DNA from 3 places in the Paenibacillus sp. FSL H7-0323 genome. Region 2 is predicted to be linked to each of the others. Evidence: predicted binding sites of a transcription regulator. Region 2 holds the regulator's gene; each other region holds the start of a gene.
What was found. The regulator Rex, encoded in region 2, represses fermentation and respiration genes when NADH is low (regulators of the CRP and FNR family bind a similar motif). The targets are predictions, from matches to a motif close to TTGTGAAATATTTCACAA.
Positions count from the first base shown of each region.

Region 1: the regulator Rex is predicted to act here: its motif matches at 5,357-5,374, upstream of MHH89_RS02985 (DUF1641 domain-containing protein).
Region 3: the regulator Rex is predicted to act here: its motif matches at 9,233-9,250, upstream of MHH89_RS25805 (flavocytochrome c).

Region 1 is NZ_JBBODB010000001.1:638,256-649,093, forward strand. It holds gene MHH89_RS02955 (hypothetical protein) at 1-169, shown strand, start outside; gene dnaN (DNA polymerase III subunit beta) at 170-1,312, shown strand; gene MHH89_RS02965 (EFR1 family ferrodoxin) at 2,006-2,890, shown strand; gene MHH89_RS02970 (hypothetical protein) at 2,894-3,514, shown strand; gene MHH89_RS02975 (nitroreductase family protein) at 3,625-4,242, opposite strand; gene MHH89_RS02980 (DUF2785 domain-containing protein) at 4,464-5,306, shown strand; gene MHH89_RS02985 (DUF1641 domain-containing protein) at 5,507-5,950, shown strand; gene MHH89_RS02990 (NAD(P)/FAD-dependent oxidoreductase) at 5,991-7,169, shown strand; gene MHH89_RS02995 (SGNH/GDSL hydrolase family protein) at 7,334-7,960, shown strand; gene MHH89_RS03000 (hypothetical protein) at 8,129-9,115, shown strand; gene map (type I methionyl aminopeptidase) at 9,148-9,894, shown strand; gene MHH89_RS03010 (hypothetical protein) at 9,996-10,814, shown strand.
Region 2 is NZ_JBBODB010000001.1:2,641,084-2,651,921, forward strand. It holds gene MHH89_RS12030 (cell wall elongation regulator TseB-like domain-containing protein) at 1-282, opposite strand, end outside; gene MHH89_RS12035 (amidohydrolase) at 455-1,756, opposite strand; gene MHH89_RS12040 (redox-sensing transcriptional repressor Rex) at 1,743-2,396, opposite strand; gene dinG (ATP-dependent DNA helicase DinG) at 2,527-5,388, opposite strand; gene MHH89_RS12050 (tetratricopeptide repeat protein) at 5,515-6,156, opposite strand; gene panD (aspartate 1-decarboxylase) at 6,267-6,650, opposite strand; gene panC (pantoate--beta-alanine ligase) at 6,643-7,533, opposite strand; gene panB (3-methyl-2-oxobutanoate hydroxymethyltransferase) at 7,534-8,400, opposite strand; gene MHH89_RS12070 (biotin--[acetyl-CoA-carboxylase] ligase) at 8,737-9,537, opposite strand; gene MHH89_RS12075 (CCA tRNA nucleotidyltransferase) at 9,527-10,838, opposite strand, start outside.
Region 3 is NZ_JBBODB010000001.1:5,748,998-5,759,835, forward strand. It holds gene MHH89_RS25770 (winged helix-turn-helix transcriptional regulator) at 67-432, shown strand; gene MHH89_RS25775 (SF0329 family protein) at 414-983, shown strand; gene MHH89_RS25780 (MBL fold metallo-hydrolase) at 1,097-1,819, shown strand; gene MHH89_RS25785 (hypothetical protein) at 2,072-2,830, shown strand; gene MHH89_RS25790 (AraC family transcriptional regulator) at 2,853-3,794, opposite strand; gene MHH89_RS25795 (glycoside hydrolase family 88/105 protein) at 4,220-5,239, shown strand; gene gnpA (1,3-beta-galactosyl-N-acetylhexosamine phosphorylase) at 5,252-7,414, shown strand; gene MHH89_RS25805 (flavocytochrome c) at 7,498-9,021, opposite strand; gene MHH89_RS25810 (spermine/spermidine synthase domain-containing protein) at 9,505-10,392, shown strand; gene MHH89_RS25815 (aminoglycoside phosphotransferase family protein) at 10,445-10,838, shown strand, end outside.

The DNA of each region.
Region 1 (10,838 bases), 2.0 Mb from region 2:
AGGTGCAGGTAGAAAAAGCACTGGTGTAACTAAAAAGGTATCACTGACGTTATCTGAGGACGTTTGGCAGGAGATAGAGCAGGCTTGCGCGGATCAGAACGCATCTCGCTCCCAAGTATTTCGGAACATCATTGAGGCGCATTTTGTAAAGGAATCTAAGGAGAGTTAGGTGAAGTCTTTGCTAATCCATGTATCAAAAGATTCTCTTAGTACCGCTTTACAGGCAGCATTAAAAGCCATATCCGCGAATAGTTCCTCACGTGTTCTATCAGGAATACTTATTCAAGCGCAAACTCAGGGTCTGATATTAACAGCCAGCAATATAAGAATGACCATTGAATATAAGCTCCCTGTGAAGATGGATTCGATGGTTGTGCACAACACAGGTGAGATCGTCGTTCCCGCGCGTTATTTTTATGAGATCATTCGTAAGCTTGATCCTGGACTAATTAGGCTGGAAATCGTAGAGTCATTGATATTAAATATTCAATCAGGGAGCACTCAATTTCGTTTATGTGGAATGGATGTGGCAGAGTTTCCAAGAATCCAATACATAGATCATCCAAACATTCAAAGGATAAGCATGAAGAACACTCTCCTGAAGCAAATATTTAAAAGAGTGGTTTTTGCGGTCTCTTCATCGGAAACCAGACCTGTGCTTACAGGAGTTTTGCTGCAAATAGAGAAGCATAATATTCGTGTAGTCGCCACTGATGGCATCCGCTTCGCCCAGCATGTTGTTGAAAGCGTAGAAGATTACGGGACAGTTCCTTTAGATGTTGTAATCCCGGGCAGCACCCTGGAGGATCTTTTAAAAATATTAAACGATGATCCAGACAGCAGCACCGATTTAGAAATAGGCCCCAAGCAGATCAGATTTATTTCTAGTGGATTGAGGGTTCAGTCTGCTCTTCTAGAAGGAACTTATCCCTCTGTCAATAATTTAATCCCAAAAGCGTACCTCTCCGAAGTGATTGTTAAGAAGGATCGTTTGTTACATGTGGTTGAACGTATTTCTATATTGGCTAGTGAGAGTGTTATGCTCAGCGTACTTCCTTCTAACATGCTAAGTTTAGTGTCCAAGACTGCAGAAATTGGGGATGTAAAAGAAGAGATTCCTTTGGAGCATCTGGAAGGTGATCATTTTCGAGTAGCCTTTAACGGAAAATATTTCAGGGACATCCTTCGGGCGATCGATAGCGAGACGCTTAGAATCAGGTTCGCGGGAAAAGAAAGGCCGCTGGTGATCCTACCTGTAGACGCATCTTCGTCCACACTTTTTTTAATTACTCCTGTGAGGACGCATGATTGAGGATTTGTTAAGTACAATATTTGAGCAGGTTTGGGTGAATAGCTGCAACTGAGTCCGATAGTGTGATAAAACGAGCGAAATTATGGAAATAAGAGCAACTGAGTCCGGACAGTTGTTAAAAAGAACACCGCCTGCCAAATTTGATCCTAGACGTGCTGCCCATTGCTTAAACTAGCTGTCTTGGGCTCAACTTAACTACTTCGTGCGGAATTAGCTACCTATGGCTCAACCTATCTACACCGTGCGGAATTAGCTACCTATAGCTCAACCTATCTACACCGTGCGGAATAAGTTCCCTATAGCTCAACCTATCTACACCGTGCGGAATTAGCTACCTATAGCTCAACCTATCTACACCGTGCGTGGAATTAGTTCCCTATAGCTCAACCTAGCCGCCTACATCTCGAAACCAGCTACCTTTTGCTCGATTGAGATCGTATCGGACCGTATTGCAGCTATTTCAGCATATGGGTTCATTTTGCGAAGGTTTCGGACTGTATAGCTCTTATTGCCCCTGATTTGCGCAGAAAAGGAGCACATTTGAGCGAATAGCTGCAACTGAGTCCGATAGTGTGGCAAAATGAGCGGAATTATGGAAATAAGAGCAACTGAGTCCGAATTAGCCAAAACCCATCTCAACTTCACAGCTTTCCCAGACGGGAATGAGGTATATTTGATCTGGGAGGGGATGGAATGCATAATGCAAAGACGGCCATATTTTATTTCTCAGGTACGGGCAATACGGAGATTATTGCTAAGCAATTTGCTGAAAGGCTAAGAAGTAAAGGGCAAGATGTAGATTTGTTTAGAGTGGAAGATGTTTTTAAAGGCACTCGTTCTGTAGAATATGAAGCCTATGATCTTATAGGTATTGGTCATCCGGTTCTAGGCTTTGGCGCTTCCGGTTTTGTTGAACGTTTTGCAGAAGGGCTACCTGATTGTAATGGAACCCCGGCATTTGTATTCAAAACGGCATCCTCTCCACACTATATCAATAACGGTGCTTCGAATACGGTGCTTCGTTCTTTGCGTGGGAAGGGATATAATCCCTTTCACAATTCGATTTTGGCGATGCCATGTAATTTTTATATTAAATATGATGACAGGTTGAATAAGCAGTTGTATCAAGCCGCACAGCGTAAGGTGGAATTGTTTGCAGAGGAAATCGTAAAGCGGACACCACGAAATCTGCCGATTCACCCTGTGTTGGAGCGGGTTCTGAGAACAGTGTATTATTGTGAGGAGCACCAAGGGGGAAAATACTTCGCCAAAGGATTGCGTACAACGGACGCTTGCACACTATGCTTAAAATGTGTCAGAAACTGTCCAACATCCAATATTAGTAGCGGCGTAGAAAGAATTGTTTTCAGTCAAAATTGTTTATTATGTATGCGTTGTGTTTATTCTTGTCCTCAGAAGGCAATCCAAGCGACACGACTTAAGGCTAGCGTAGTAGATCCCTATACTGGAGGTCCGAAGCTTCATAAACTAATGAAGGATTCTGCGAATGATGGACGGTTTGTTACTCCCAAATCCAAGGGCTACTACAAGCATTTTATTAAGTATTTGGAGGAATGACATATGAATCTGTTTCGGATGGGATCGAAGCCACTGGGGATTGAGCGGATCACCACATTTTTGGAGGATAATTATGTGAGTATCGGCTACCCCGGAATAGGGGATCTGGAGAATCTAAGCACAGAGGAACTTCGTGATCGATTGATTGGCACATACCAATATAGTGAGTTGGAGCTTACGCAACATCTGCAAGCCCTTCAGCTATTTGTACATACGATGCAAGATGGAGATTATGTGCTGGTGGCCGATGGAGATTGGGTACATCTCGGGGACCTCGGAGATTATTTTTACAACGAGTTTACTGATAATGTTGACGAGGGTACATGCCATCGGCGTGGTGTGACGTGGTTGAAAAGTGTGCCGATTTCTGAACTAAACACAGGCGTGCGGGAGTTATTTAACCAAAGTGCAACGGTTGTACAATATAAGGGTCCCAAACCAAGTGCTCGCTTGGATCTGTGGATTACAGGTGTTTCTGCTAATGAACAAGAAGTGAATAGTCCGCTGGAATTGGATGAGGAGACACTCTCTAAGGCGCTTAATATTTTGAAAGATGCTTTGATTTGTGATGACTCCGAACGACGGGAACGAGCAGCGATAGCCATTTTACAATATGCGAAGTAGAGCCCCTCTTGTATATCGGGCGTACGGTTCATTATCTTCATGATGAGTTCCAATTAAAAAACGTTCCACCCGCTACTTGCCTCGGATGGAACGTTTTGCTGTATCTATAATCAGATGAATTCAACGAATTCGTTAACTGGCTTACGGTAGCCGCGGGGTCTGATTTTATGTTTTTTGTCTTTGCCGATCGTGATCAGCATAACAGGTACCATATGATCCGGCAGATTCAAGGTGGATTGGATAGCATCAGCATCGAAGCCGATCATCGGGCAGGTATCCCAGCCTTTATCTTTGGCGATCAGCATAAAGTGCATGGCAGAGAGAGAGGCATTACGTATTGCTTCATCTCTTTGAAAAGCATCCTTATCAATGTAAGCATTGTTAATCATCTCTATTTGCTCATCATATTCCTCTTGTGACATCGCTCCTAAAGCTTTAAGCCCGCCATAGATTTCTGGAGCCTGCTGATAAGCATGCTTATCTCCTAGCACTACAATAACTGCTGAAGCAGTATGGATTTTATATTGGCCGTAAGCTGCTTCGCGAATTTCTTCTTTTAAGCTCTCGTTAGATATCACTTTGTAATTTGTATGCTGTAGATTATAGGCCGAGGGTGCCAATCTGGCATAAGAGAACATTTCCTCTAATTCATTCTGAGGGATGATAACCCCTTCCACAAAATTCATAGCGGATCTGCGTGACTGAATCAAGTCTGTAAAAGCGCTCATAAGTATTCCTCCGTTGTGTATGTATTCGGTTGTAAAATATCAACACCTGATATTTGTAAATGAACTAACTAAATGTTACTAACTCAAAATAACACAGCTTATAAAATTCGTCAATGATAAAATTTATTGAAGTTAATCTTGAACACTCTGTTGTCAAAAAATAGGACATAAATTAGGATATTAGGATATGTAGAAACACAGTGAATGAAAGGGTGGATAAATTGATTAATAGTAGAGAACAATTGATGATAGATTTGCAAAGAATCGAAGAGAATGACTACGAGCTTAAAAGTGGAGAGGACATAAAGGATTATGTGAAGTTGATGCTTGAGCATATAGGAGATCCCGAGCCTGTACTGCGTGATGAATTGATTTATTCCACATTCTACAAATGGATTAATGAGAAACATTGGTTTAATGATGCGGAGCTTCGTGAACTGCTGTGGATACTTCTTGACGAGCAGCATCTTTTTTATCACATTGGGAATAAAGAAGATCTGACGGTGTATACAAGAACATTTTCTGTATTGGTTGTTGCTCTTATTCTCCAGAGGCATAGGGAAATGGCTATATTGGATAGCTCTGAATTTATAAAGGTGAAGCAGGGTTTGATTCGTTATTATGAGGAAGAACGGGACTTAAAAGGTTATATGGAAAAAGAAGGCTGGGCACACGCAGCAGCCCATGGCGCAGACGCCTTGGATGAGCTGGTTTTATGCTCGGAGAGTGATGCCGAGGTGCGGGAAGAGGTTCTGACAGTTATTCAAAAGATGCTTTATAACGATCAATACATATTCAGGGAGGAAGAAGATGAACGGATTGCTACTATTATAGTTACAATCATCGATCATCATTTACTTCCACAGCAGTCTATAACCGATTGGATTCTCAACTTGGCGCAATGTGGCAGTTGGCCTAGAAGCCACAGCCAGTACGTTAATCGAATAAATACAAAGAACTTCCTGCGTTCTCTTTATTTCAGGTTACTTCTAACAGAGAAGAATATGGACATTGTGGAGGTTTTATTGAAAACTGAGAAGAATTTGAATGAATTTGTACATTAATTCACTCAAACGGTTTTAATTAACACTAGTAATTTAAATAATTTATTATAATGTAATAAAAATCACAAATTTTTATGGAAATTCAAAAACTTTGTGACATTTATAACTTGATAAGTGCTATAATAGAAATATGGCGTTAAAAGTTCTTATGTTTTTCATTACTATTAAGCAGCAAAGCTTATTGCAGAGGAGATTTGGATATGTCAGAATCAATCACTCAAACACAACCTGAACAAGAATCACCAAAAGTAGCTGTTAGCAAGGAACAAATGGATGTTCTAGAACAGCTCTTGAAACCAGAAGTCCAGGAATCATTAACAGTCTTGGTGGAACAGCTGCCAAAATTAACTGAGCTTGTTGGCGTGCTTACAAAGTCCTATGACTTTGTGCAAACTGTCGCAGCGGATGATGTTTTGAAAAGTGATACGGTAAGTGCAATTAAAGAACTTGCTGAACCTGTAGTGCATTCCGCGAAGAATATGGCAGCTACAGTGATCGAAGCAAAAGATCGTGCGAATGAAAGTAACGAAGTTATTGGTCTTTTTGGTCTTATGAAGTTGTTGAAAGATCCGCAAGCGCAAAAGCTTTTCCGTTTCGTAAATGCATACCTTCAAGTTGCTGGAGAACGCAGTAAGCAGAAATAATCATTTTCATATCTTATACGTAAGGGACGGAGGAAACATCATGTCTAAACATATTGTCATTCTAGGAGCAGGTTATGGTGGTCTACTAAGCGCCTTAACCGTACGCAAATATCTCAAAAAAGATGAAGCTAAAATTACTGTAGTTAATCAGTATCCTACCCACCAAATCATTACAGAATTGCATCGTCTTGCAGCAGGTAGTGTTGCAGAGGGTGCTGTAGCTATGCCTCTAACTAAGCTTTTCGCAGGGAAAGATATTGACCTGAAAATCGCGAAGGTTAATTCATTTTCTGTGGAGAACAAACAAATTGTTCTTTCTGATGGTGTGACACTTACTTATGATGCGCTTGTTGTAGGTCTTGGCAGCACTACAGCTTATTTTGGCATTCCAGGGCTTGAACAATACAGTATGGTATTGAAATCAGCTGCAGATGCTAACAAAATTCATCAACATATTGAAGATCGTATTCGTGAATATGCGAAATCGAAAAATGAAGCAGATGCAAACATCCTGATCGGTGGCGGCGGCTTAACAGGTGTTGAGCTTGTTGGTGAAATCGCGGATGTATTGCCTACACTTACTAAAAAATATGGCGTTGATCCTAAAGAAATTAAGCTTATGCTCGTTGAAGCAGGTCCTAAAATCCTTCCAGTATTGCCAGATGCATTAATCGAACGTGCTGTAGCAAGCTTGGAGAAACGTGGTGTTCAATTCCTGACAGGTCTTCCTGTTACGAATGTAGAAGGCAATGCGATTGACTTGAAAGACGGTCAAAAAATTATTGCTAACACATTTGTATGGACTGGTGGCGTACAAGGAAATCCACTCATCGGCGAATCGGGTCTTGAAGTTAACCGAGGTCGTGCAACGGTGAATGAATTCTTGCAATCCACTTCCCACAAAGATGTATTCGTTGCTGGTGACAGCGCGGTGGTCTTTGCAGAAGACGGACGTCCTTACCCTCCAACTGCGCAAATTGCTTGGCAAATGGGTGAATTGATCGGATACAATCTGTATGCCTTCTTGAAAAATAAATCGTTTGAAAGCTTTAGCCCAATCAACTCTGGTACACTTGCTAGCTTAGGCCGTAAAGACGGTGTTGCCATCGTTGGTGCAAGTTCTACTCCGTTAAAAGGCTTGCCTGCAACTCTAATGAAGGAAGCAAGTAATATCCGTTACTTGTCCCACATTAAAGGATTGTTCAGCCTAGCTTACTAATATAGTTTAACCCTAAACCCTGCTCAAATCTGAGCGGGGTTTTTGTTATTGTTTTTTTAGTGAAATGTTTGCATTATTGATGTTTCACAGTAGGCTGTATTCATTGTATTTGATATAATAGATTGGGTTATATTAACAGAGGTAGTTAGAGGAGGATTTCATTTATGATATTCCAACAAAACGATGTCATTCTGTTTCAAGGGGACAGCATAACAGACTGGGGGCGTAATCATGAAGACGCTTCATCACTTGGAGTAGGTTATGCAATGATGGTCGCCGCTCGACTGGGGCATTTATATCCAGAGAAGAATCTTACTTTTTTTAACCGTGGTATTGGTGGCAACCGTATTGTTGATTTACAGGGACGGTGGGATAAGGATTGCCTGGATTTGAAGCCGACGTGGGTGTCCATTTATATTGGAATTAATGACACTTGGCGGCGTTTTGATTCTGGTGAAGAAACCACTCCCGAGCAGTTTGAAGCTTCATATCGGGACCTGATCGAACGCACTCGGAAATCTTTGGATGTTAAATTAGTGCTTATAGAGCCTTTTGTTTTGCCTGTACCGGAAGATCGTAGAACTTGGCGTCAGGATCTTGATCCTAAGATTCATATTGTCCGAGAGCTGGCACGTGAATATGGGGCGCCGCTGGTTCCGCTAGATGGACTTTTTGCAGCGGCTTCCGTAAAAGCAGAACCGGCTTACTGGGCATATGATGGAGTACATCCTACTCCTGCAGGTCATGCACTTATTGCGGATGCTTGGCTCAAAACGATGGGAGCAATCTAATCAATTGCCATTTTAAGACTAGAACCACGCTTTAATAAGCAGGTTGTAGTCTTTTTTTAATCGCGTGTTCATAAAGTCGTTTTTATATATTTATAGACACTGTTATAATTGGAATATGCTTATGTATTGGAGGCGATTCGCATTAGGCGGTTAATATGGATAGCACCTTTGTTATTGGTCGTAGTGTTAAGCGGATGTAAAAGTGATTTGGGCTTCATCAATGCCAGATGGATCGAAGGCGTGTCGTTGACACCCGTGGCAACGAGTGATCAGAAACAAGCGGATCGTCCTTTGCACTCAGAGAGCTTAACGCTAAAGGATTCTGTTTTGATCAAGACGCTTGCGGAGGCTATGAACAAGAGTAAGAAATTTTCTGATGATCTGGATTGGGGTCCGGAGTTTGAAATGAAGCTTGTTTATGGGGACGGCTATTCGGAAGATTATTACATAGCGCTTGGAGATCAACTTGGACATGAAGGGATGTTTACTACAGCAGAGAACAGCAGTCAGGGCTACACAATTCCTGTAAAAAACTCTGACCAGTTAAGAAAGCTCATTTATGGAACAATCGATACGGAGAACATTGAACAGGCAGACCCTGTGGAGACTTCTGTCGAGGTAACAGGTCCAGTAACCCTATCACATAATGAACTGTCTCCGGTCACAGGGAGAGCGGGATTTTTAAATCTGCAACTGCTAGAGGGGACATATAGCGAAGATTGGACTACACCGAGTCCGTTAGCGGGAAGAAACTGGAGTGGCCGATTTAGGCTAGTAGTGACTGACGAGCATGGAAAAACACTGAGTAGCTATCCGTTAAATGATCAATTTGCCCAGACCTTTAATGATTTTTTCCAGCTTCAGTTTGAGGATTATAATGGAGATGGTGATCCCGATTTTACGATCGGACAATATGGAACGAGTAACGGTTATTTCTACAAGCTTTTTACACTCAGAAGAAATAACGTGATAGAAGAACTGCCTATTAAACCTGAAAATCAGCTGTTTATCAGCAGTCCTGAGCGGTATTCCATAAAGCTGGATAAAGTTGATGAGCATAGCTTCAAGAGAAGTTACTACGATAACGCAGCAGGCAAACAAGTGGAAGATACTTTTCAGTGGGTAGGGAGTGCATTTCAGAGGCTCGACAAATGATTAATTCATGAAGTGAGAGGAATGTGTGTTGGATGACAAGTGATACGGTACAAGATTTAGAAGGGTTAAAAGCTATTGGAAAAGTGGTGGGCCACACCATCGCCGAGATGAAAAAGAAAGTAACCCCTGGGATGACGACTGCGGAGTTAGATCTTATTGGAGCTGAGATTCTGGAAAGCTTCGGAGCATCCTCAGCCCCGAAGATAACTTATAATTTCCCGGGCAGCACCTGCATCAGTGTGAACGAAGAGGTTGCTCATGGTATTCCGGGTCCGAGAGTGATTAATGCTGGCGATTTGATCAACATTGATGTCTCTGCTGAGCTGAATGGGTATTATGGGGATGCTGGCGTTTCTTTTCAACTGCCGCCCTATAACGATGATATTCTGCGTTTATGCCGGAGTACAGAGGAAACCATGATGAGTGTGATCAATCATCTGCGGGCAGGAATGAAGGTTAACGAGATCGGCAGAATGATGGAACTTGAAGCTCGCAAACGCGGTTATAGAGTGGTGCGTAATCTGTGCAGCCATGGAATTGGCAAATCACTGCATGAGAAGCCTTTTGAAATTCTACCCTTCTATAATCCAAGAGTGACCACGGTGCTAAAGGAAGGACAAGTAATTACAATAGAGCCCTTCCTCTCGACTGGAGCGGACTATGTGGAGCAGCAATCGGATGGCTGGACGCTAAGTGTTGTAGATAACGGTCGGGTAGCGCAGTTTGAACATACGATTATCGTGACTAAAGGTGAGCCTGTTATTCTGACTAAGGCATAAAGAGTAGTGTGCGAACAGACCTTATTATTTATAGGTTGTGCCCCGCATACGCGATGCAAGGAATTGTTCAAATCTGAAGATAACTATCGGAGGGACCAGAGATGGCTGAGCAAAAGATGATTGAAGTGCCGTTTCAGCAATGGGTAAACGATAAGGAGCTGTGGGTACAGCTTAATGATTTGATGATGCAGGAGAGTAAACTCCCAGGACCACGAGTGAATTTGGAGCTCTCAGACCATTTTGCCAAACAATTCGCTCATCCTAATCTAACAGATACAGGCTGGGAGCTGCTCGTCTCTTGGACTGACATTACTGAAGCTGAAGCTGGGGTGAATGATCCCCGTGAGTTTCTGCCGTTTTGTGCAGTTAGGGCGTTGGGTGCTTATTACAGTTACGCTGGAGAAGAACAGCAAGTAGTGATTCAAAACAGCATCAAGACAGCTATGAATGATTCGCGATGGAGGGTGCGTGAAGCGTCTGCTATGGCGCTGCAAAGTATAGGGGAGGATGATTTCACCCTGCTCAGGCAGCTGATTGACATGTGGGAGAAGGGTGCGAACAGGCTTGAACAACGGGCTTTTGTAGCGGCATTAGCGCATCCTCCTCTTTTAAAAAAGAAAGAAAATACGCTATATTGTCTTCAGTTGGCTGCCCGAATCATGGAGAGTATAGATGGTGGGGGAGCGCAACATGAGGACGCTGAGCATTTTCGTGTATTATCTAAGGGACTTGAATACAGCTTGAGTGTATTTGTGGCGAATGAGCCTGAAGAAGGCTTTGTTATGCTGGAGAGATTTGCAAAGAGCCGAGATGCCCGAATCCTTAAGATTGTGAAGAGTAATCTTGGCAAATCGCGTCTGAGTAAAAAATATGCTGCCCAGGTGGCTGAGATCCTAAAGGAATTCGATAAGATAAGATAGGAAAAGACACTTAGGATACGAGTG
Region 2 (10,838 bases):
TTCAGCAAATTTTCCATCTACCGTAAAGCGGACCCAGACCATAAGAGCAGTCCCGGCTTCATTTTTCCCAGTTAATACCCAGTACACTGCATTTTCATCCCAAACCGATTTTTGTGCTTTGGTTACCTGTGTTAGACCCGCTCTGGTTTTGGCAACATCCTTAGCGATATCACGCTCGTTCCATTGATCTTTCATAATATAGGCATAGAACTGGATAAGTCCAAACCCCAGGAGCAGAATCAGAACTGACCCCAGGAGGATCCATTTTTTCCTTTTCTTCAAGGTACAGCTCCCTTTCTAGTAATATATCTTTTTTGATTATATAACACACCCGCGCGTTTATCCAAAATTTCATAATTTTCTAGCTTTCCCAGCCTTAAAAATACACAAAAGGCCGCAACTTTTGCTAAAAGCAAAAAGTCGCAGCCTATTATTTATTCGTTATTCTCCAGACTTAACGCTTCAATAAACCTTCGAAGGCTTCTTGCGCTTTACGCCGGATAGCTTCCTCATCCAGGGTTAAGCATTGTCCATGCTTGATGACCTGTTTACCATTCACCCACACATGCTCAACATCCTTAGCGCTAGCAGAGTAAACTGCATGAGACAACAGATCTGTGTGTGGCAGCAAATGCGGCTGATCGATATCAACAGCAATGAAATCTGCTTTCATCCCTACAGCAAGTCTGCCTACATTATTTAAAAAGATGGACTGCGCGCCATATTCTGTAGCCATACGCAGAGCCTCTGGAGCTGGAACAGCCGTTGGATCACCGCTGACACCCTTATGAATGAGAGCTGCAAGCCGCATCTCTTCAAACATATCCAAGTTATTGTTGCTTGCCGCGCCATCCGTGCCAAGAGACACCTTCACACCAGCTTTTAGAAGATCAGTAACCCGAGCCACTCCGCTAGCCAGCTTCAAATTACTGCCCGGATTATGAGATACACCCACATTATGGCGAGCCAAGATCTCAATCTCTTCATCATTTAAATGAACACCATGTGCAACTATCGAGGGACGTGTAAACATGCCAAGCTTCTCTAAGTGAGCTACAGGACGCAACCCGTAATCCGCCACATTTTGTTCCACTTCACGTTTCGTTTCGGACATATGCGTATGCATCGGTAAATCCAGATCATGCGCTGCCTGCACAAACTTAACCAGGAAGTCCGGAGGGCAAGTATAAGGGGCGTGTGGCGAGATCATAGTAGTAATTCTACCGTCAGCCTTTCCATGCCAGTTACGGGCAAAAGAAATCGCTTCCGCAAGCTTGTGATTCTGTACATCCTCTGGACATAACCCGATCACACCACGCATCAATACGGAACGGATACCTGATAACTCAGCTACCTCGGCTACTCGGTCCATATGATCATACATATCGAGGAAGGTCGTAGTTCCACCCTTCAGCATTTCCAATACAGATAAGGAGGTTCCCCAGTATACATCATCACCGGAGAACTTTTCCTCCATTGGCCACATCTTCTCCTGAAGCCACACTTGTAGCGCTAAATCATCTCCATATCCACGCAGCAAAGACATCGCCGCATGACCATGTGTGTTTACAAGTCCAGGCATGAACAGCAGACGGCTGCCATCAACCACTTGCACTCCAGCTTCCATCTGAGGCTCTTCTTTTCCTATGTAAGTGATTAAATCATCTTCAATAGTCATATATCCACTCAGAACCGGCTCATCCGTTCCCGGAGTCAGAAAATACCCGCCCTTAATTATCGTTTTATTGTTGTTCATGTTCACTTTCTTCCTTTCCATCCCGCAAGTAATAAGCAAGACTTTGCAGATCAGTTGTAAAATCAGCTGCATGCACCCGGATATTCGGTGGTGTCTTCAGAATCACAGGGGCAAAGTTCAAAATTGCTTCAATCCCAGAAGAAATGAGGATATCTGCTACATTTTGAGCTTCTGAATCAGGTACGGTAATAATGGCAATGCGAATACCTTGCTCACGAATTGTGCTGCCTAGTTCATCCATCGGTTGCACAGTAAGGGAGTTGATCTTACGTCCAACCTTAGGAGCGTACGAATCAAATATAGCCGTAATTTTCATAGTATCTTTGAGATATGCATTGTAATTAGACAAGGCATGTCCGAGATTACCTGCTCCAACTAAAGCTACATTAAGCTGTTGATCCAGCTTCAGGATATGACGGATTTTCTCAATAAGATACGTTACATCATAGCCGATACCTTTTCTGCCGAAGTCACCAAAATATGCTAAATCCTTACGAATCTGTGCGGGATTAAGATCAAGCTTTTGTCCAAGTTCCTGAGAGGAAACTGTTAATATTTCGCGATTCTGGAGATCATTCAAAAAACGCAAGTACACAGGTAGTCTGCGAACAACGGCTTCTGATATTTTATCCGATTTCATATTTTTCCTCCTAAAAATAGTAATGTTCTTGTGAAAATCCATATTCAAACGTCTACCTCTCCTTATTAAGGACGGTACTGTAACACACCGCCCTTAAGGATAAGGAGGAGCTAAACTGAAGACGAGCGTTTTAAGAAGCGCCGCCATCCTCTAGCCATTCCGCTATGCGAGGGACCATTTGATCAGTAAGCATATGCTCCATTTTGGGACCAGGCAATGAATAAAGGAAATACTTCCCGTAATGAGATTCAATAACCCTTGTATCATAAACAATAACTATTCCGCGATCCTGCGCCGTGCGAACCAGTCTTCCGAATCCCTGCTTAAAACGAATAACCGCTTGAGGAACAGATAATTTCATGAACGGATTCTTCTTCTGGGCCTGCAATAACTCCGACTTCGCTTCCGCCAACGGGTGATTCGGTGGTTGAAACGGAAGTCTCACGATGGCCAGGCAAGTCAGTGCTTCACCTGGAATATCTACACCTTCCCAGAAGCTGCTCGTCCCCAGCAATACGGATGCTGCACTGTCCTGAAAGCGGCGGATCAGCTTGCTCCGGCTGCCACCTTCCACGCCTTGACCAAGCACCGTAATCTCTTGTGAGGCCAAAGCCTCTTTAAGCGGATCATATACCTGACGCAGCATTTTATAAGAAGTAAACAGAACCAGCATCCGCCCACGTGTTGTTTTAGCAGCTTCCGATAATGACTGTACGAGTGTATCGACAAATCGAGCATCGCCCACACTGCCCTTCACACTAGGAAAATCACGCGGTATAACTAACAGTGCCTGCTCGCGATACTTAAAGGGAGAAGGAAGAAGTGAGGTCATTAGACGTCCTTCTTCCGCAGCTTCGTTAAGTCCGAGATTATCAATCATAAATTGAAAAGACTTATCTACAGACAGCGTCGCCGAGGTAAGCACGATGCTTTTTTTCTTATCGAAGAACAACTCTTTAAGCTGGCTGCTAACATCCACAGGGACGGCATACATCTGCAGTGATTTGCTGCGGTAATTTCCATTTGCCTCCAGCCAATATACTACATTATCGTCATTCAGCCCCATAAAGAATCTTACTTGCTCACGGATGGAAGCCAAATCCTTAAATAAACCGCTAATATCAGTAACAAGACTGTCTGCTGAGGATTGGCTTTCCTGGTCGCGCATCTCGTTAAGCATTTTATCACCCTTACGGATGATGTCGCTTAACGTCAGATTCATAGTGTTCTCTAGTGCAACCAATTCATCCCAATCCTTCGGCTTACGGGCGGGAATCAACCGCATAACCAGTTGTCCCGCTTCCCCTGCCCCTGCATCACTGCGTTCCGGCAAAAGGCTGAACAGCTTGTCGCTGAGTGCATCCCAGGTTTCTTTGACGGTAAGCAGATCCGGGTAGATCCGATCGATGACTCCGCTCCATTCTGAAGCCTCTTCACTGCCTGACGACTGTAATATCTGACGCAGAGCAGGAAGCTGTCCGTTTCGGCTATCTTTATACAGTCGCGATAATGTGTGTGCCACAGTGAAATGCTTCATATGCATGCCAAGATGTTTACCAGCCACATCTTCTAAATGATGTGCTTCATCAATGACAAGATGCTCGTAAGCCGGAAGCAGCTGGTGCCCAGCCTTAACATCTGCGAATAGCTTGGAGTGGTTCGTAATAACCACGTCAGCAATCCCAGCTTCATGCTTGGCCCTATGATAATAACATTTGCGGAACCAAGGACAAGAACGGCCCAGACAGGAATCGGTATCGCTTGCCACCGTCTCCCAGAAGTCACCGCCCCGGCCGCTTAAATTCAGCTCTTCATCATCCCCTGATTCACTTTGAGTGAGCCATACAATCATCTGAGCGGCAGTAAGCGCATCTTCCCTTGGGCTTATAAAGTCCTTTTTATTAATTTTATGCTCAAACTTACGCAGACACAAATAATGCCCTCTTCCCTTAAAAATAGCAGCTTTAAACGGAAAAGGAACTACCTGCGTTAACAAAGGGATATCCCGCTCGCGCAATTGGTCCTGCAGATTAATGGTATGAGTGCTGACCATGACTTTTTCATTGGTGCGAACGCTTTGATAAATGGCAGGCAACAAATAACCGAGCGATTTACCGGTTCCTGTGCCCGCTTCGATCAGTAGGTGTTTGTCTTCGGCAAGTGCCGTCATCACCTCATTGATCATAATATCCTGAGCTTCCCGGCTTTCATACTGCGGTAATGTGTCTTTAAGTCGTTTGGTTACTTCGTCCATATAATCAGTAAAAGATAAATTCGCTAGCGGATTCTCAGCATGCTCATCTCTAGGTGGCGCTAACTCCGTCCAATCTCCTACTGCAAGCGCTAATTGACGATAGAAAGTCAGATCACCTTCGGGCTGTAGCGTTTCCGCTTCCCGCTCTCGCAGCAGACCATCAAAGTACCAGCCCAGATCACTATCCTCTTCGGTAAACAGCTCACAGAGTCTCTGGATCGTAAGCAGCGGCAGCTCGTAGAGCTCCTCCAGACATTTCAGCAGCACTAAAGCAGTCGCAAGTGCATCACTATCTGCCTGATGCGGACGATCATGTGTCACTCCAAAATGAGCACTGACAGAGCCTAGTTGATAAGATGTGAGCGAAGGAAAGCAAATTTTCAGAAAATCAATCGTATCCAAAATCCGCCCTTGAAATGGCAAATAACCACAACGATCTAAAGCATTTTGTAAAAAATGGAAGTCGAAAGCGACATTATGCCCTACAAGCACAACATCATCCAAGAGCGGAACAAGCTCCATCATCATCTCATCCAGCTCAGGCGCATCCTTAACATCATCATCGGTAATCCCCGTCAGACCTGTTATAAAAGGAGGAATCGGCGTTCCGGGCTTGACATAGGAACCATATACCCGGGAGATGGACCGGTCTTCTTCTATAATTGCAAGGCCAACCTGGATAATTTCACCCACGGATTGGGTTCCTGTTGTTTCAAAATCAAGCACGGCAAATTTCATTATAATTCTATTCCCTTTCAATTGAGACTCTTAATCAGCATAACAGAAGTTGCGAAAAAAGGCGATGCACACCACTGGTTCAGGGGATGCATCGCTTGAATGGAAATTTCCAAAACCGTTATTCTTTTACAAAAGGGAAACCAGCTGATTTCCAAAATGCAGCTTCCCTCCACGACGGCGGCATACCTCTAAGTTAACGTTTGGTTCCGGAAGCGCAGGGTCATGCTGCAAAGCAAGATCAAACAATTCCTGCGCTTCATTGAAACGTTCCTGTGAGGCTCGTATGCAGCCTAAAGCATTATAAACCATGGCTTTCAGCTTGGTTTCCCGTATCAAGCCCAGCATATGGTTCAGATGACTCCAAGCGGCCTCACCGTCACCTTCCTGCAGATAAGAGATGGCTAAATATAATCGAGCAGCCAAGCTATCCGGGTATTGCGCAATAACTTCTTTAAACTGATCAATACACTTTCCATACATCAGCAGCTTATAATACCCCTGACCTCTTACAAAGGAATCCATACATAGCTCTGGTGCTTCCTGTTCCGGCACTTCCTCTTCGACCACTGCTGTAAAATCCGCACTTTCGCGAAAGGAACTAAGCTTCTCAGCAAAAGCGAGCCATTCATCCATCACTTTGTCGCTCAGTCTATGCAGCATATTATAATTGCATAAAAGCTCGTTCCGGCGGGCACCCTCCGCTGTAGGGTAATCTGTTACGATCTCCTGAAGCACCTTGTTCATTTCAGCAAACAAATGTTGAAACATGGGCGATCCCCCTTACTGAAGATGAAATCAGTTCAGCTTGCCTGACTTCATTTTCTGCGAGATCGGGGTCTTTCATCCCTGCCATTCATTACATGGCGTAAGTCCATACATTAAGCGATTGTAGCATGCAATTCATGATCAGCCAGCTTCACTGGTTTGTTATTCTCATCCACGAATACCACCGTTGGCTTATGTGACTCCAGTTCTTCTGAGAACAACATCGCATACGAAATGATAATTACTGTATCGCCCGGCTGAACAAGACGAGCTGCGGCACCATTAAGACAGATCACTCCGCTTCCACGCGGTCCAGGGATTACATAGGTTTCCAGTCGTGAACCATTGTTGTTATCCACAATTTGAACTTTTTCATTCTCAAGAATGTCCGCGGCTTCCATCAAGCTCTCATCAATGGTAATACTGCCCACATAGTTCAAATTCGCTTCCGTTACTGTTGCGCGGTGAATTTTGGATTTCATCATATGTCTAAACAAGTGCAGCAACCTCCTTTGGAATAAATACATTATTATCAATCAAGCGTGTTCTGCCAAACTTCACGGCGAGCGCTATTATAATTTCCCCATCCACTTCTGATAAAAGAGCTTCATCCTCTAATCCTTCAAGATCCGGGAATGTTAAGATCTCCGCGTAATCAATCACCGCTAAAGGAGAGCTGGAAATAACCGATGTCAACAATTCCCGCACTTCAGCAACGGTTGTTACTTTTCCTTCTTCAATGGACTGACGTGCTTCACGTAAGGAACGAGATAACACCAATGCCTGACTACGCTCCTCTGGAGACAAGAATACGTTACGTGAGCTGAGTGCAAGTCCATCCCCTTCACGAACGATCGGACAAGGAATAATTTCGACATTCATATTAAGATCGGACACCATTCGACGAAGCACAGCAACTTGTTGAGCATCCTTCAGCCCAAAGAAAGCATAATCCGGCTGTACGACATTGAAGAATTTATTAACTACTGTGGTTACACCATCAAAATGCCCAGGGCGGGAAGCCCCACAAAGCCGGGTAGTAAGCTCCGATACCGAGACCGTAGTCCGAGTAGGCTGCGGATACATTTCTTCCACACTGGGGATAAATACAATATCTACTCCCTCACGTTCAGCGAGCTCCAAATCACGACGCTCGTCACGCGGATAGGAATCATAATCCTCGTTTGGCCCGAATTGCAAAGGATTCACAAAAATGCTCATTACCACTGTGTTGCTCATTTCTCCAGCCCGGCGAAGCAGACTGGCATGTCCGTCATGCAAGTATCCCATCGTAGGAACGAACCCAATCGGGGCGTGCCCACCTTGTCTCATATACTCCAAAGCTTCGCGCAGCTGCTCCATGCTTCTGACGACTCTCATTTATTTCCCTTCCTTTCTTGCAGCGCCATATAAAGATTCCAAAACCGTTTCATCTGCATTAAAAACGTGACTTTCATCTGGGAAGGAACGTTCCTTCACTTCCTTCACATATTGGCTGATGCCCTCACGGATTACATTACCCACATCCGCATAGGTTTTGACAAAACGTTTCTCACGGTAAGGTGAGGCATACCGCAGCAAATCATGGAAAACCAATACCTGTCCATCACAGTAACGGCCTGCACCGATCCCAATGGTTGGGATGCTAAGCGCTTCAGAGATCGCTTGGGCTACTTCTTCCGTTACCAGCTCCAGAACGATTGCAAAAGCACCTGCGGCCTCAAGCGCCTTAGCTTCATCCATCAGGCGTTGCGCATCTTTGGCATCTTTGCCTTGAATCCGGTAGCCACCAATCATATTCACGGATTGCGGAGTAAGCCCGATATGTCCCAGTACAGGGACTCCCGCAGCTACCACCGTAGCTACAGTCTCACAAATCTCGAGTCCACCTTCCATTTTGACGGCATGAGCCCGCCCTTCCTGCATTAATCTGCGCACTCCCCGCAGAGTTTCATCTACACTTCCGTGATAAGTCATAAATGGCATATCCGCCACGATAAAGGTGCTTTGTGCTCCTCGAGTTACCGAGCGGGTATGGTACACCATATCTTCAATCGTTACCGGTAAAGTTGTATCGTATCCAAGGACTACATTCCCAAGAGAGTCACCAACCAAAATAAGGTCGATACCTGCTTCTTCTGCAAGAACTGCAGACGGATAATCATAAGCGGTCAGCATGCTCAGAGGCACACCTTCTGCTTTCATTTTTTTCATTTTTACAATATTTAGCGCTTGTTTGTTTGCCATTTCTCTTTTCGTCCTCCTTTTTTAAGTAACCTGCCCGTAAAAATCGCAACAAAAAAACCTTTTAGCAATCATTTGCTAAAAAGGTCCGAAGGGCAAAAAAGAGTCACTTGCGATCGTCCCTTCTGTCTCGGTCCTTACGGCTCAGAGCAGAATCCAACGTAACCGTCAAACGCAGTTATGAAGGTATTTCCAATAATAAAAATATAAAAAAGTTCTTCAGTTCAAGAGTACAGTTCGTTAAACGATACCGCCTCCGACCCATAGTATAACAAAAAAAGCTCGGAATTACACGAAAAAAATATGACAAGGGATGATACCCTTGTCATATAAAAAATATTATAAAAGTTCAATCTCACCTGAGCATACGTTAGAGATCTCTCCCAAGCTGTTTTTAAGCAGCAGACCACCTATTTCATCCAAACCTACTACCACACCTTCAGAACGCCCCTGAGGGCTATTCAGTGCGATCTGGCGGCCCAAAGTCACTGACATGGACTCCCAGAGCTCTTTGATGGGTTTAAAACCTTGCTTCATGTACAAATTGTAATGCATCTCCAGCTCGTCCAAAACCGCTTTTACCAGCTCAGAACGGTCAACTGGAGCACCGCCCCGCTCAATCCGAAGTGAAGTCGCGACCTCCTGCAGATGATCAGGATAATCTTCCTCTGTCATGTTCGCGGAAATGCCAATTCCAGCAATGCAATAATGAAGCTCCCCTTCTCTTAGAGAAGATTCGAGTAAAATCCCACAAATCTTACGACCGCCTGCGAGCAGATCATTCGGCCATTTGATGCCGGCATCTACACCTGTTACCCGTCGAATTGCCTTACAGACGGCAACCCCAGCCAGCAATGTCAGCTGCGGAGTCTCCGACAAGGGTAATTGGGGCCGTAACACAATACTCATCCAAATGCCCTTGCCACGGGGAGAAAACCACTTTCTTCCCATTCGGCCTCGGGCGCCCGTCTGTTCTTCCGCGATGACAGTTGTCCCTTCCGGCGCGCCGTTTTCCGCTAAAAACTTAGCTTCTTCTTGAGTGGACACCACAGATTCCAGCAACTGAATGTCGCCTACCCAATTCGAAGCGGAGGTCTCTCGCTTCAGCTCAGTTAGCGACAGCGCTTTATCATCGCACATGTCTATCCATCCTTTTTGCTTCAAGCAGTAATAATTGTTTATCGTTAGGTAAATCACCTGAAGCGACCGCTTGCAGGAGTCCATTTAACATTTTGCCTAGCCATGGTCCCGGACGTTTGTCCAAAGCCCCCACCAGCTCATTGCCTGTAATCTCAAGCTCTGAAAGGCTGGTTAGCGGCATTTGAGCGATCCATTCTCTTGCCGCTTGTACATTTACAGCGGCAGGTGTTGTTGAGGCCTCTGTCGATTCCACGACGGAAAAGGCAGAAGAGGCAGCAGCGGGAAGAGTAGGTGCAACTGCTGGCAGGATCGCCAGCAGCGAGAGCCACCCTTCGGCAGCTTCCACGCCAAAGGCCAGCACGGCGGCGATCCATTGCCGCCGCAGACCTTCCCTGCCGCCCGTACCCGGCGGCAGGGCCTCTATCGCAGCGGTCCAAGCTTCGCGGACCCGCAGCACCTGGACGACGCCGCTCCGCGTCGTCCCCGAGAACGTCCATGCCCGCAGCAGCACATCGGCCTCTTGGGCCGACTGCTTCAGGGCATGGAGGAGAAGCGCCCACCGCAGGCGGGCGCTCTCCAGTTCCCCGATCCCGGCCGTTAAGGCGGCAGCAGCCGCCATATCGGTTCCGGTCCAGGGGAACGGGGCTTTGCCGCGCGCCAGCAGCTCGCAGCGCGCTAGCATGCCGAGGCCGCGCAGAGGATGCGGCCCCTCGACGATGCGGTCCAGCTCCGCGCGGACACGCTCCACAGCAATATGCGCCAGCTTATCCCGCTGGCGCATCAGGCCCCTCCACGTGTTCTTCGCGATGGAGAAATCCAGCACCGCTGCAAAACGAATGCAGCGAAGCATGCGAAGCGCATCTTCGTCAAACCGCTCCTCCGCATCGCCTACACAGCGAATCACCTGCAGCTGTAGATCCTTCTCACCCTCAAAAGGATCAATAAGTTCCCCATTTAATCCACAGCAAATCGCGTTGATCGTGAAATCACGACGACGAAGATCCTCCTTCACATCGTTGACGAAAAAAACATGCTCAGGACGACGATGGTCAACATAACCACTTTCTGTGCGGTATGTCGTCACTTCAAACGCACAACCATCCTGTATCACGGTGACCGTACCATGAGCTAATCCTGTTGGCACACTGCGCGCAAAGATAGCTATCACTTCCTCCGGCAGTGCTGAGGTTGTAATATCCATATCATGCACTGGCCTACCCAATAGCTCATCGCGAATACATCCTCCAACCCAATAAGCCTCGTGGCCATTTTGGGTTAACTCGGAAATTACAATCTCCGCT
Region 3 (10,838 bases), 3.1 Mb from region 2:
AAAATATATGCAACAATGAAGTTTTGAGTAAGCTTAATTTGATCAGCATGAACGAGGTGTTATTCTATGAAACAATATCATTTAGGGATAGAGGCAACACTAGAAATCATCGGCGGAAAGTGGAAAGCTTTGATCATTTGCTTTTTGATGTCCGGTGCCAAAAGAACAAGTGAATTACAGCGTAATATTCAAGGCATCTCACAAAAGGTTCTGATCCAGCAGCTTCGTGAACTTGAGAGGGATGGGCTTGTCAAAAGATTCGTGTACCAGCAGATGCCGCCAAAAGTTGAATACAGCCTCACGGAATATGGCGTTACAGCCAATAAGATCGTGGATGTTATGTGTGCTTGGGGGAAAGAAAATATAAAAATAAGACAAAGACGAGGAGAAGAGATCGTCTTGTTGGAGGATACATGTCCTGGAGCAAATTAAAGCAACAACTGGAGAGTTTTCTCTGTCCCGCGTTATCCGGCAAGGTTGAATATCGCGCAAGCAGCTACCGTTATTTACCTGATAAATCAGGGAGCTGTTATATTTCGGTAGATAAAAAGAACGTACTCAATATGAATGATAGAACTAACTCAATCAGATGGTATCAGACGGAGCAGGAGATTAAGAATGATTCAGAACTCCAAATTCCAATCCACCCTGAAGACATTGAAGCGGTTAGAAAAGATAGTAAAGGGAACATCCCGGAGGATCGTCTAATAGTCATTGCAAGAAGCAGAAAAATATCAGAAGTTGCAAAGGAGCTTTTGTCTGCACAGACAACATTAAGTAAATCGAATTTTATCGTTATAGCTAATAAGTTTCTATCTACTTCTATAGAGGAAAGCATAGAGAGCGATGATATCTTATTGAATATTCTGGCTTTAGTGGATAGACGGGTTGGGAAAAAGCGGATTTTAAACATGAGCGAGAAGATGCAGTTAAAGCATCCGATTGTGCAATATTTTTATGAACTACGGCGTAGTACATTGTGAATATAACTAAACTCTCCCTTGCTCAATGGCACCTGCTTCATCCATTATAAATAGGTAATCATCTCCCCCATAGAGCGTATCTTTACCTGTATCCATAAAGGAGAGAAAATAGGATGGAACTCAAAAAAATAAATGACTCTATTTATTATTTGGAAAGTGTCCGAGAAACAGACAGACCTGTTTTGGGATATGTTGTAGGTGACAGCTTTTCAATTATGATTGATTGTGGTAATTCAAAATCGCATTTAGATGCCTTTATAAAGTGTTTAGATGATAACAATCTGCCACGTCCCAAATATGCTTTGATCACGCACTGGCATTGGGATCATACCTTTGGTATGCATGCTTTTGACGGGGAAACTATAGTCTCTTCAGCAACGAATGAGGCACTAAAGCGCCTGAAAGAATGGGAATGGGATGAAGAAGCTGTTGTAAAACGCTTAGTGACCAAAGAAGAAATAGAATTCGCCTATAACTGTATGAAAAAAGAATATGATACGTTTGATAAGATTAAGGTTAGCACAGGAAATATTATGTTCGAGAATGCTTTAACGCTGGATTTAGGGGGCACCACTTGCCAGATTATAAAGGTAGGAGGGCCACATGAAGACGATTCTTGTGTTGTATATATAAAAGAAGCGGGAGTATTATTCGCAGGCGATGCACATAGCGGGGATTATTATCATGGAGAAGGTAAAATTGATCCGATAAAAATGAAAGAATATATTGAGCTTTTATCGACTCTTTCATTTACTACGTATATCCCGGGGCACGACGCCCCTATGAGCAAGGAACAAATCATTCCCTTGTTAAATAGATTTTGTGAGGTCAAGTAAGGGCTAGCCTTATCACATAACAGCTTATTTTATTAGGTGAATTGTTAGGTATGAATTCGGTAGTGTACCGGACGCATGCCTTTTTGTTGTGCCTGATGGGGCAGTTCATAGAGGGGGCTTATTTGCGTTTATTGGGAAGCAGGGTTACGATTAACCATAAGCAGCCTTGCTTCAGACCCCTTCCGAGCTATTAGAAATCTTAGACGAATTATACATCGATGGCTGGGGACTTGTACAGAAAGGGAAACAGAAATGGATAAGAAAATAAGCGTAGAGAATCTAAAACTGACACCACAAAATGATACTTATTATATTGCTTGGAGTATCGGAGTCGATAAGAAGTATAAAAAGCATATGAAAAAAGAAATAAAGAGCCAACTCACAGACGTTCTAGGATCCATGACTCAAAATAATGCTGTGGAGGATATTTCAGTTTACAGTCATAACAAAACAGCCGAAAAACATGGAGAATTCATTATATGGGATTATCTTATCCTAATGCAGATCAAGGAAAAAGAAGATGCCGAATTCATTTTACCTAACTTAAAAAATGTGAATATACCTTTCGTGCTCGAAACAATCCGTATGGAGTTACTTGTAACCACACCAAACAGCACGTACCCTACACCAGGGGAAGGCGCGCGAAAACGGCATGTAAAGCCATTTTATGCAATTGAATATGTCGATGTTCAGCCTAATCATTTAGATGAATTCCGAGACATAATGATTAACAATAATGGACCGGCAATGAAGTACATAATGGAGGAAGCGAGATGGTGTCATAATTTTTATGCATTAGAAACGCTGACTGTCTTCTATCATCATTCAAGTTATCCTACTTGGAACCAGATTCATGTCATAGGTTTGTATTTGGAATCAATTTTTCTATATAAAAAAGATTTCTCAAAAGGGCTGGCACTGACCCACAGCATTTCATTTGAAGAAAACTTTGCGCAGTTAAAGAAGATAAGAACCATGTTATATAAAACAATCGGGAGAAAGATGATCTAGAATAGATCAATGGATCAATGGATCATACCCACCCCGTAAACTCCAATATAGACGCTTTAGCGGATTGTGCTTCGGATTGTGCGCCTTTACGCCATTGTTTAGGTGACTCACCCATAAGCTTGGAGAAACATCGGTTGAAGCTGGATATGGACTGAAAACCGACTTGCTCAGAGATGGAGAGAATGGAATCATCCGTACTTTTTAACTGCTTGCAGGCCTCTTCAATACGGGTACTGTTTAGGAAGTCGAGAGGTGCGGACCCCATAATCTCATGGAATTTCCTGCGGAAATGAGTGGTACTTAGGTGGCACAGATCAGCTAAAAAATCGATGGTAATCGGCATCATGTAGTTTGTAGTGATGTATTCCAGAACGGGTGAGATGACAAAATCGCCCTTCAGGCTATGCTCTGTGTCTTGATTAACCAAGGGTTCATACCGGGAATGAATTCTTAGGAGTTCTATATAAAGCGATAACAATAAGCCGTAGGCACTTTCTTGATAGTAAGGATTTTTTTGTTTCAATTCCTCCACGACCGATGTCGCAAGGGTATAAACCTTGGGATGTTCCTCTTTATTCAAAATACAGTTTGTTCCCTTTATAGCCCACAGATTCGGCTCAAAGTTGCTGTAAGCGCTCTTGAAGGATTGCTGAAAAAGATCCTCAGGCGAAAAAAAGATATAAGACCACAGACTGGCTTCATTCGGCGAACTATAAGTTGTATGAGGGAGATACCTAGGGATGAAGGTCACATCTCCGGCTTTAAAAGGCACAGATTCTCCTTTGATCTCCATGATGCCGCTATCCGAATGGCAAATGCCAATCTCCAAATGATTATGGAAATGCAGATGTTCACTTTTAATATCAGAAATCTTCCAACGTTCACCACTTAACAGCAAGATAGGAAAGTTTATCGGTAAGCTGTAGTGGCGGTATTCAATGACGGGCTTCTTTTTTCTGGGCATATTCTCAATACTCCCATTCTTATTACGTAGGTTGAGTAGATTATAGGTTAACGTTATATCAAATTCAACTATATAAAGAGAACTTGATATTATACAATTTGGGAAAAAAGTGGCGGAGGAGAAGTTTGGAACTGTAGGAGCGTTAGCGTCCGCCTTTGTCTGCAGATTTCCACCGCGAAGAGCGGTATAAAATCAAGAAATTCTTACGACAACAGCGGCCGGAAGTCCAAATATTCTCTGTAGTCACGGCTAATTCCAAGATATAGCGAACAAAAGTTAATGGTTGAAATTGCACAGTTTAGTTATGAATATGCTTAGAATCAGACCATTTTACTACTTACAATAGAGTTAGTAAAGCGTTTACAATATGGACGGACAGCTCTCAAGCGCCTTTGGGGGCGTGTGCGAAAGAGAGGAGAAACAAGATGCTTCAATTAACTTATGACAGAGAAGAGATTTTAAGGGTCATCGACAAAGTGGTCAGAAAAACAATGGCGATGGATTTAACATGGGACTGGCCTTGTGGTGTGGCTTATTATGGGGTAACCAGAGCTTATGAAACTACAGGAAATAAAGAGTATTTGGATATGCTTGTCCAGTGGGCAGATGAATATATCGAGCTGGGTCTGCCGGATTGGACGGTAAATACCTGTGCCATGGGCCATATGCTGATCACTTTGTATGAGGAAACAGGCAATCAGAAATATTGGGATATTGTGATGAGCAAAGTAGATTATCTGCAGAACAATGCGCTTAGATTCGGAGATCATGTGTTGCAGCATACCGTCTCTATTTCTAATGATTTTCCAGAACAGGCATGGGCGGATACCTTGTTTATGGCGGCATTTTTCCTGCTCCGTGTAGGAAGCAAATTAAAGGATCAGGAAATGATTCAAGATGCCTTGAATCAATATTATTGGCATATCAAATACCTGCAAGATCCTAGCAGCGGGTTTTGGTACCATGGCTACAATAATGTGAAGCAGGATCACATGTCTGGACTATTCTGGGGCAGAGCGAATGCTTGGGGCGCATACACCATGTCGCAAGTTAAAAAGCTTTTGAAAGAATGGTATCTGTATCCGCAGTGTATGGACGTGGAGTGTTCGCTGCGCGATCAGCTGGCCGCACTCAAGCTGGTGCAAACGGAGAACGGCCTGTGGCGGACAGTACTCGATGACGAGGAGTCTTATGAAGAAGTATCCGCGTCTTGCGGTATTGCGGCTGCTATGATCAATAACGGCAATCCGCTGCATACCAAATATGTGCAAAAGGCCCTGAAAGGTATTTTGAACAATATCAGCGAAGATGGACGGGTACTGGGTGTCTCTGGCGGAACAGCGGTTATGAAGGATCGGGAAGGATACCGCAATATTCCAAAAGACTGGATTCAAGGCTGGGGGCAAGGCTTAGCATTAGCTTTTCTATCCGATATGCTTAAATAGGAGGGATCCAAGTTGTCCAAACAAACAACGGGGGCCTTTACACTGCCGGGAGAATCCGGTTATGAGGCATTGACCCTGGAATTAGCTGAACGTTGGGGTGCCGATGTCATCCGTGACAGTGACGGCACACAGTTGTCCGATGAGATTATCAACGCAGGATACGGCATTTATTCTACAATCTGCATCATCAGAGATCATAACGAATGGGCGTCCCAGAATTCAGACAAGCTGCAGCAGAGCTTTTTAATAACAAATCCGAAGGTAGCGGTACAAGATTATTTATCCATCTATCTGATGGAGGATTTTTTTGCTGAACAATTCCGAGTGAATGATTCCAAAGAGGCGTTTAAGTACTGGCAGGTTTTTGACCGAACGACGGGCGAAGAGGTTCCAAGAGAACTGTGGAATTATGAGCGGGAATCGGGAAATGTAGTCATTACTGGAATAACGCCTTGGCATAAATACACAGTCAGCTTCATGGTCTACCGGATTTGGGAAGAGATCTCCATGTACAATCACACCACGAATCACTGGGAAAAAGAGCATCTGATGCAGATTGATCCCATCTATGTAGAAACGCAAAAATATTTACTCCATTGGATTGAAGATTGGTGTCGTAAGCATAAGGAAACAACAGTGGTTCGGTTCACCTCCCTCTTTTATAATTTCGCCTGGATCTGGGGCAGTGATGAGCGCAATCGCCATTTGTTCTCGGACTGGGGTTCATATGATTTTACGGTAAGCTCAAGGGCGCTTGATCTGTTTGCCAAGAAATATGGGTATTCGCTCACGGCCGAGGATTTTGTGAATGGTGGGAAATATCGGGTCAGTCATATCCCGGCGCAGCAGCGGAAGCTGGACTATATGGCATTTATCAATGATTTTGTCATCGAATTTGGTAAGCAATTAATTGATATTGTGCATAAGCACGATAAGCTGGCGTATGTCTTCTATGATGATAGTTGGGTTGGCATGGAGCCTTACAATGACCGTTTTGAGGAGTTTGGTTTTGACGGGATGATTAAATGTGTGTTCTCAGGGTATGAGGCAAGGCTTTGCTCTGGTGTAAAAGTAGATACCCATGAGATTCGGCTGCATCCCTATTTATTTCCGGTTGGATTGGGAGGGCTTCCTACGTTTATGGAGGGAGGTAACCCTACGCTCGATGCCAAAAAGTATTGGATTAATATCCGGCGCGCCTTGCTCAGAGAGCCTATAGATCGGATTGGACTGGGCGGATATTTGCATCTTGTAGAGCCTTATCCGGATTTTTGTGATTATATCGAAAAGATCGCGGATGAATTCAGAGAAATTAAAGAGCTGCATCATAAAGGCAAACCGTATCACATTAAGACGAAGGTAGCCATTTTGCACGCTTGGGGCAAATTGAGATCGTGGACCTTGTCCGGGCATTTCCATGAAACGTATATGCATGATTTGATTCATATCAATGAGGCTTTGTCCGGATTGCCGGTTGAGGTGCAGTTCATTGATTTTGAAGATATCCGTAAGGGAGTATTACATGAGTGTGATGTAGTGATCAATGCCGGCTCGGCAGGTTCAGCATGGAGTGGTGGAGAATACTGGAGTGACCATAAGTGCGTGGACTTACTGACAGAATGGGTTTATGAGGGTGGTACTTTTATAGGTATCAATCAGCCTTCGGCGCTTGATGGTTATGACAGCTTTTTCAGAATGGCACATGTGCTTGGTCTGGATGAGGATACAGGCTCCAAGGTAGCTCATGGAAGATGGACATTTGAGGCTAGAGATGAGCAAGGTTTAGTGCCTGAAGGAGCCAGCATAACACCTAAAAATAACATCTATCTTACGGATGGCTCAGCAGCGGTATTGTGTGAAAAGAGTGGGATGATAACATTGTCCACCCATGCCTTTGGTAAAGGAAAGGGGATCTACCTGCCTTCTTTCACCTTAAGCTTTGAAAATACAAGATTGCTATTAAATGTGATTCGTTATGCCGGGAATGAGTTAAAGGAAACAAAGTACATTACGGATAATTTATATACAGAGTGTGCTTATTATCCAGAAAGTAAAATACTCGTCGTGATTAACAATAGCGACCAGCTTCAAAAAACTACGATTGATACGGAATATGGACAACAAACCCTGGAATTAGATCCGTTTGATACTATTATCCAAACTATTGGCGATTAATCCCATTAAAAAAGCTCAAGCCAGCGGCTAACTTGCCGATGCTTGAGCTTTTTGCTGTGAGGCCTATAGTATCTGTTATCTACTTATTTTGCTTTTATGAATTCAGCAGATTTGATCCCGGCTTGACGACCAAAAATAATGATTTCTGCAACAGAGTTGCCGCCAATCCGGTTTTGTCCGTGTAAGCCGCCTGTAACTTCGCCTGCCGCAAACAGACCAGGGATAGCTTCACCATCTTTATTTAGAACCTCTGTGTTCGTATTGATCTTCACGCCACCCATGGTGTAGTGAATCCCAGGAGCAATTTTAATAGCGTAGAAAGGACCAGTGGACAGGTCATTGTCCATTCCTGTAGTTCTGCCAAATTCGGCATCCTTTTTATTCTTAACGGCGCTGTTCCAAGTATCAAGCGTTGTTGCCAGCTTATCCTCTGGAACACCGATTTCTTTGGCCAAAGCTTCGATGGAATCCGCCTGAATCACGAAGCCCATTTTGTCATATTGTTCAACAGCCTTCACACGGGATTTAACACCGGAATCAAAGACCAGCGTAGCTGCTTTTTCAGGTAGTGTATTGATGGAAGCTGTTACTTTATCACGGGTATCCAATTCATTGGTGAACCGTGTACCTTCACTGGAAACAAGGATAGCGCCTTCCCCACGAACAGCTTCGCCGATGAGGTAGGATTTTTCTTGCTGCACAGTCGGGTGAACTTGGATTTGATCCATATCGACGGTTGTGCCGCCGAGTTTCTCAATCATCTTGATGCCGTCTCCGGTACTGCCGATTTGGTTAGTAGTAACGTAGCCTTCCAAGTCAGGTCTTACTTCGGAGATCAAATCCATATTGGCACCGAATCCGCCAGTGGTTACAACGACAGCATCTGCCGTAATTGTTTTTTCCTCTGTTTGGTTAAAGAGGACCTTGACGCCATTTACTTTGCCATCTTTTTCAGTGATTTCTTTGACATCAGCATTCACGAAAAGTGGGATTTCTTTCTCTTGTACGTTTTTTACTAAACCTTTGACAAGGTATTGACCCACAGCAGAGCCATCTTCAGGACGGTGTGTACGTTTTTCGTTCATGCCGCCTGTAATGGTGATATTGTTCAAGCGGATTCCGATGGAATCCAGCCAATCGATCGCACTCGCGGAATTATCAACGAAGAAACGAAGCATTTCTTTGTCGTTAGTGTCATGGCCACCTTTTAATGATTCTTCATAAAATAAATCATTGCTGTCTTCAATGTTTTGTTCTTTTTGGAATTTCGTTTCAGAAGCGTTCATTCCCGAAGAGGATTTGGTTGTGTTCCCGCCGGCAACCGGCATTTTTTCCAAAATAACAGGGTTCATGCCTTTCTCTTTGGCCTCAAGCGCCGCGGACATTCCCGCACCACCCGCACCGACAATGATGATATCATATTTATCTTTTAATTGATCAAATGGTGTGTAGCTTGCTTCAGATGCCCCGGAGACGGCTTCAACTTCTTTTTTCTCGTTGTTATTACTCTTGCTCTCGTTCACCTTGTCGTTTCCATTACCGCAACCTGCGGTAACGAGCATGACAGAGAGGACGAGACTCAGAGCACCAGCTGCTTTCTTTTTCATTGTTAACCCTCCACTTTTATATTTCTCTATTAAGATGTACCAAAAGAACCCGACAAAAAAGAAAGGAAGTATCAGAGGGAGTTGGAAGTGGAGAAGCGCGCGCGTCGCTGTTATTCTCCTAACTTCAAATCTTCTACGGTTACGTCCACAGTTTCCATCGTTATTCTCTTTAGTTCATCTTCTTATTAAGTATACCATCAATCATGACTATTAGTGAAAGTTTTCACAAATTATACAAGTCGTCTATTCTAACATAGGGTAACGAAATATTGAGCGGATTAGGCGGAAAATGGACCATAAACCATATAACTAGAAGATTTGACGTGAGATTTTCTCACTGTAGAAGTGGTAACTGTCACGGATTAGTAAAGCGGTTTTTGTTCTTCTGGATTTTTAAATGGTAAAATGAGAGTATTGCCTACTAGTCAATCTGGAAAGACTAACATGAGACATAGAAACAAATTCTAATTAATAGGTGAGAATATGGAATTTAATAATGTAATAAAAGAAAAAGTAAAAGAAGATAACTATAAAGTGTTTGCTTTACTAAGCCGCTATTTGAATAATACCCCCGACTTTATTAACAAAGAAGAAATTGAAGAAATCGTAAACTGTGGTGTATCTTATGAATACGCTTTTGGTTTAATGCTGGCTGCTGCTTTTGGGATGGATACGGTTGATAATGTTGATGATAAGGAATTGTTCAACCAATATTTTAGCAATATGCTTCATAAGCTTGATGCAAATGAATATTATGACAATCCATATTATAAAAATATCAAGATACCAACTATAAAGATTAATAATAGTGAATTAAAATATGAAAAATATAAACCTTTTGAAGGTTTTGTTTGCAATGATATCATCCGGACAGAAGAGGGAAGACAAATTCCTCAGGTTGGTTTTTTTCAAACTGAATTCATGTTCCCGGCTGTCTTGGAGAATGAAAGAATATGGATGACGATCACACCAAATGAAATAGAAACAATGAAAGAAGCTGTTGATAAAGCGTTTGGGAATGTTCTTACATTTGGGCTTGGACTTGGCTATTATGCTTATATGGTTTCTGAAAAAGTTAATGTTGAAAGCATAACGGTTGTTGAAAAAAATCAAGATGTCATTGATTTATTTAATAAATATGTACTGCCACAATTCAGTAATGCTCACAAGATCAGGCTTATCCAAGCAGATGCTTTCGAATATGCAGAACAACATATGTCTAAGGAAAAATATGATTTTGTATTTACGGATTTATGGCATGATGTTTCTGATGGAATGGACATGTATTTAAAAATGAAAAAGTTTGAAAAGAAAAGCCCGGATACTGTATTTATGTACTGGATAGAACAATCTATTTTATGTTATTTGTAATTTTGAGTTGCGTTAATCTGTTGTAGCTGACTCCGAAAGGAAGAACCCATTTTTGAAAACTCCTATATCTATCATAAATTGGCTAGAGCACAACGAAATCATAAACGACTTATTAAATCAGGAAGACAGCTTAACTGCGCATACAATGGATCAAGGATTTGAAGCTGAGGTCATGAGGATTAATTCTGATCAAGAGAGCTATGTACTGAAAACATGGAATAAGGAATCCAGACCGGATGTCCAGTTTCAATATCGTTTATTGGATGTTCTATCCGAACGAGGAGTAGCCGTCTCTAAACCAGTGGGCTGGGGAATCAATCCGGAGGGACATAAGGTGTTGTTAACAAGTTTTGACGGAACCCCTATTCATAAAATGAATACCAGGAAAATGAAGGAACTCGCAAGCCTATTAGCAAAAATACATAAAATTCGCGTTGAAGAGATTG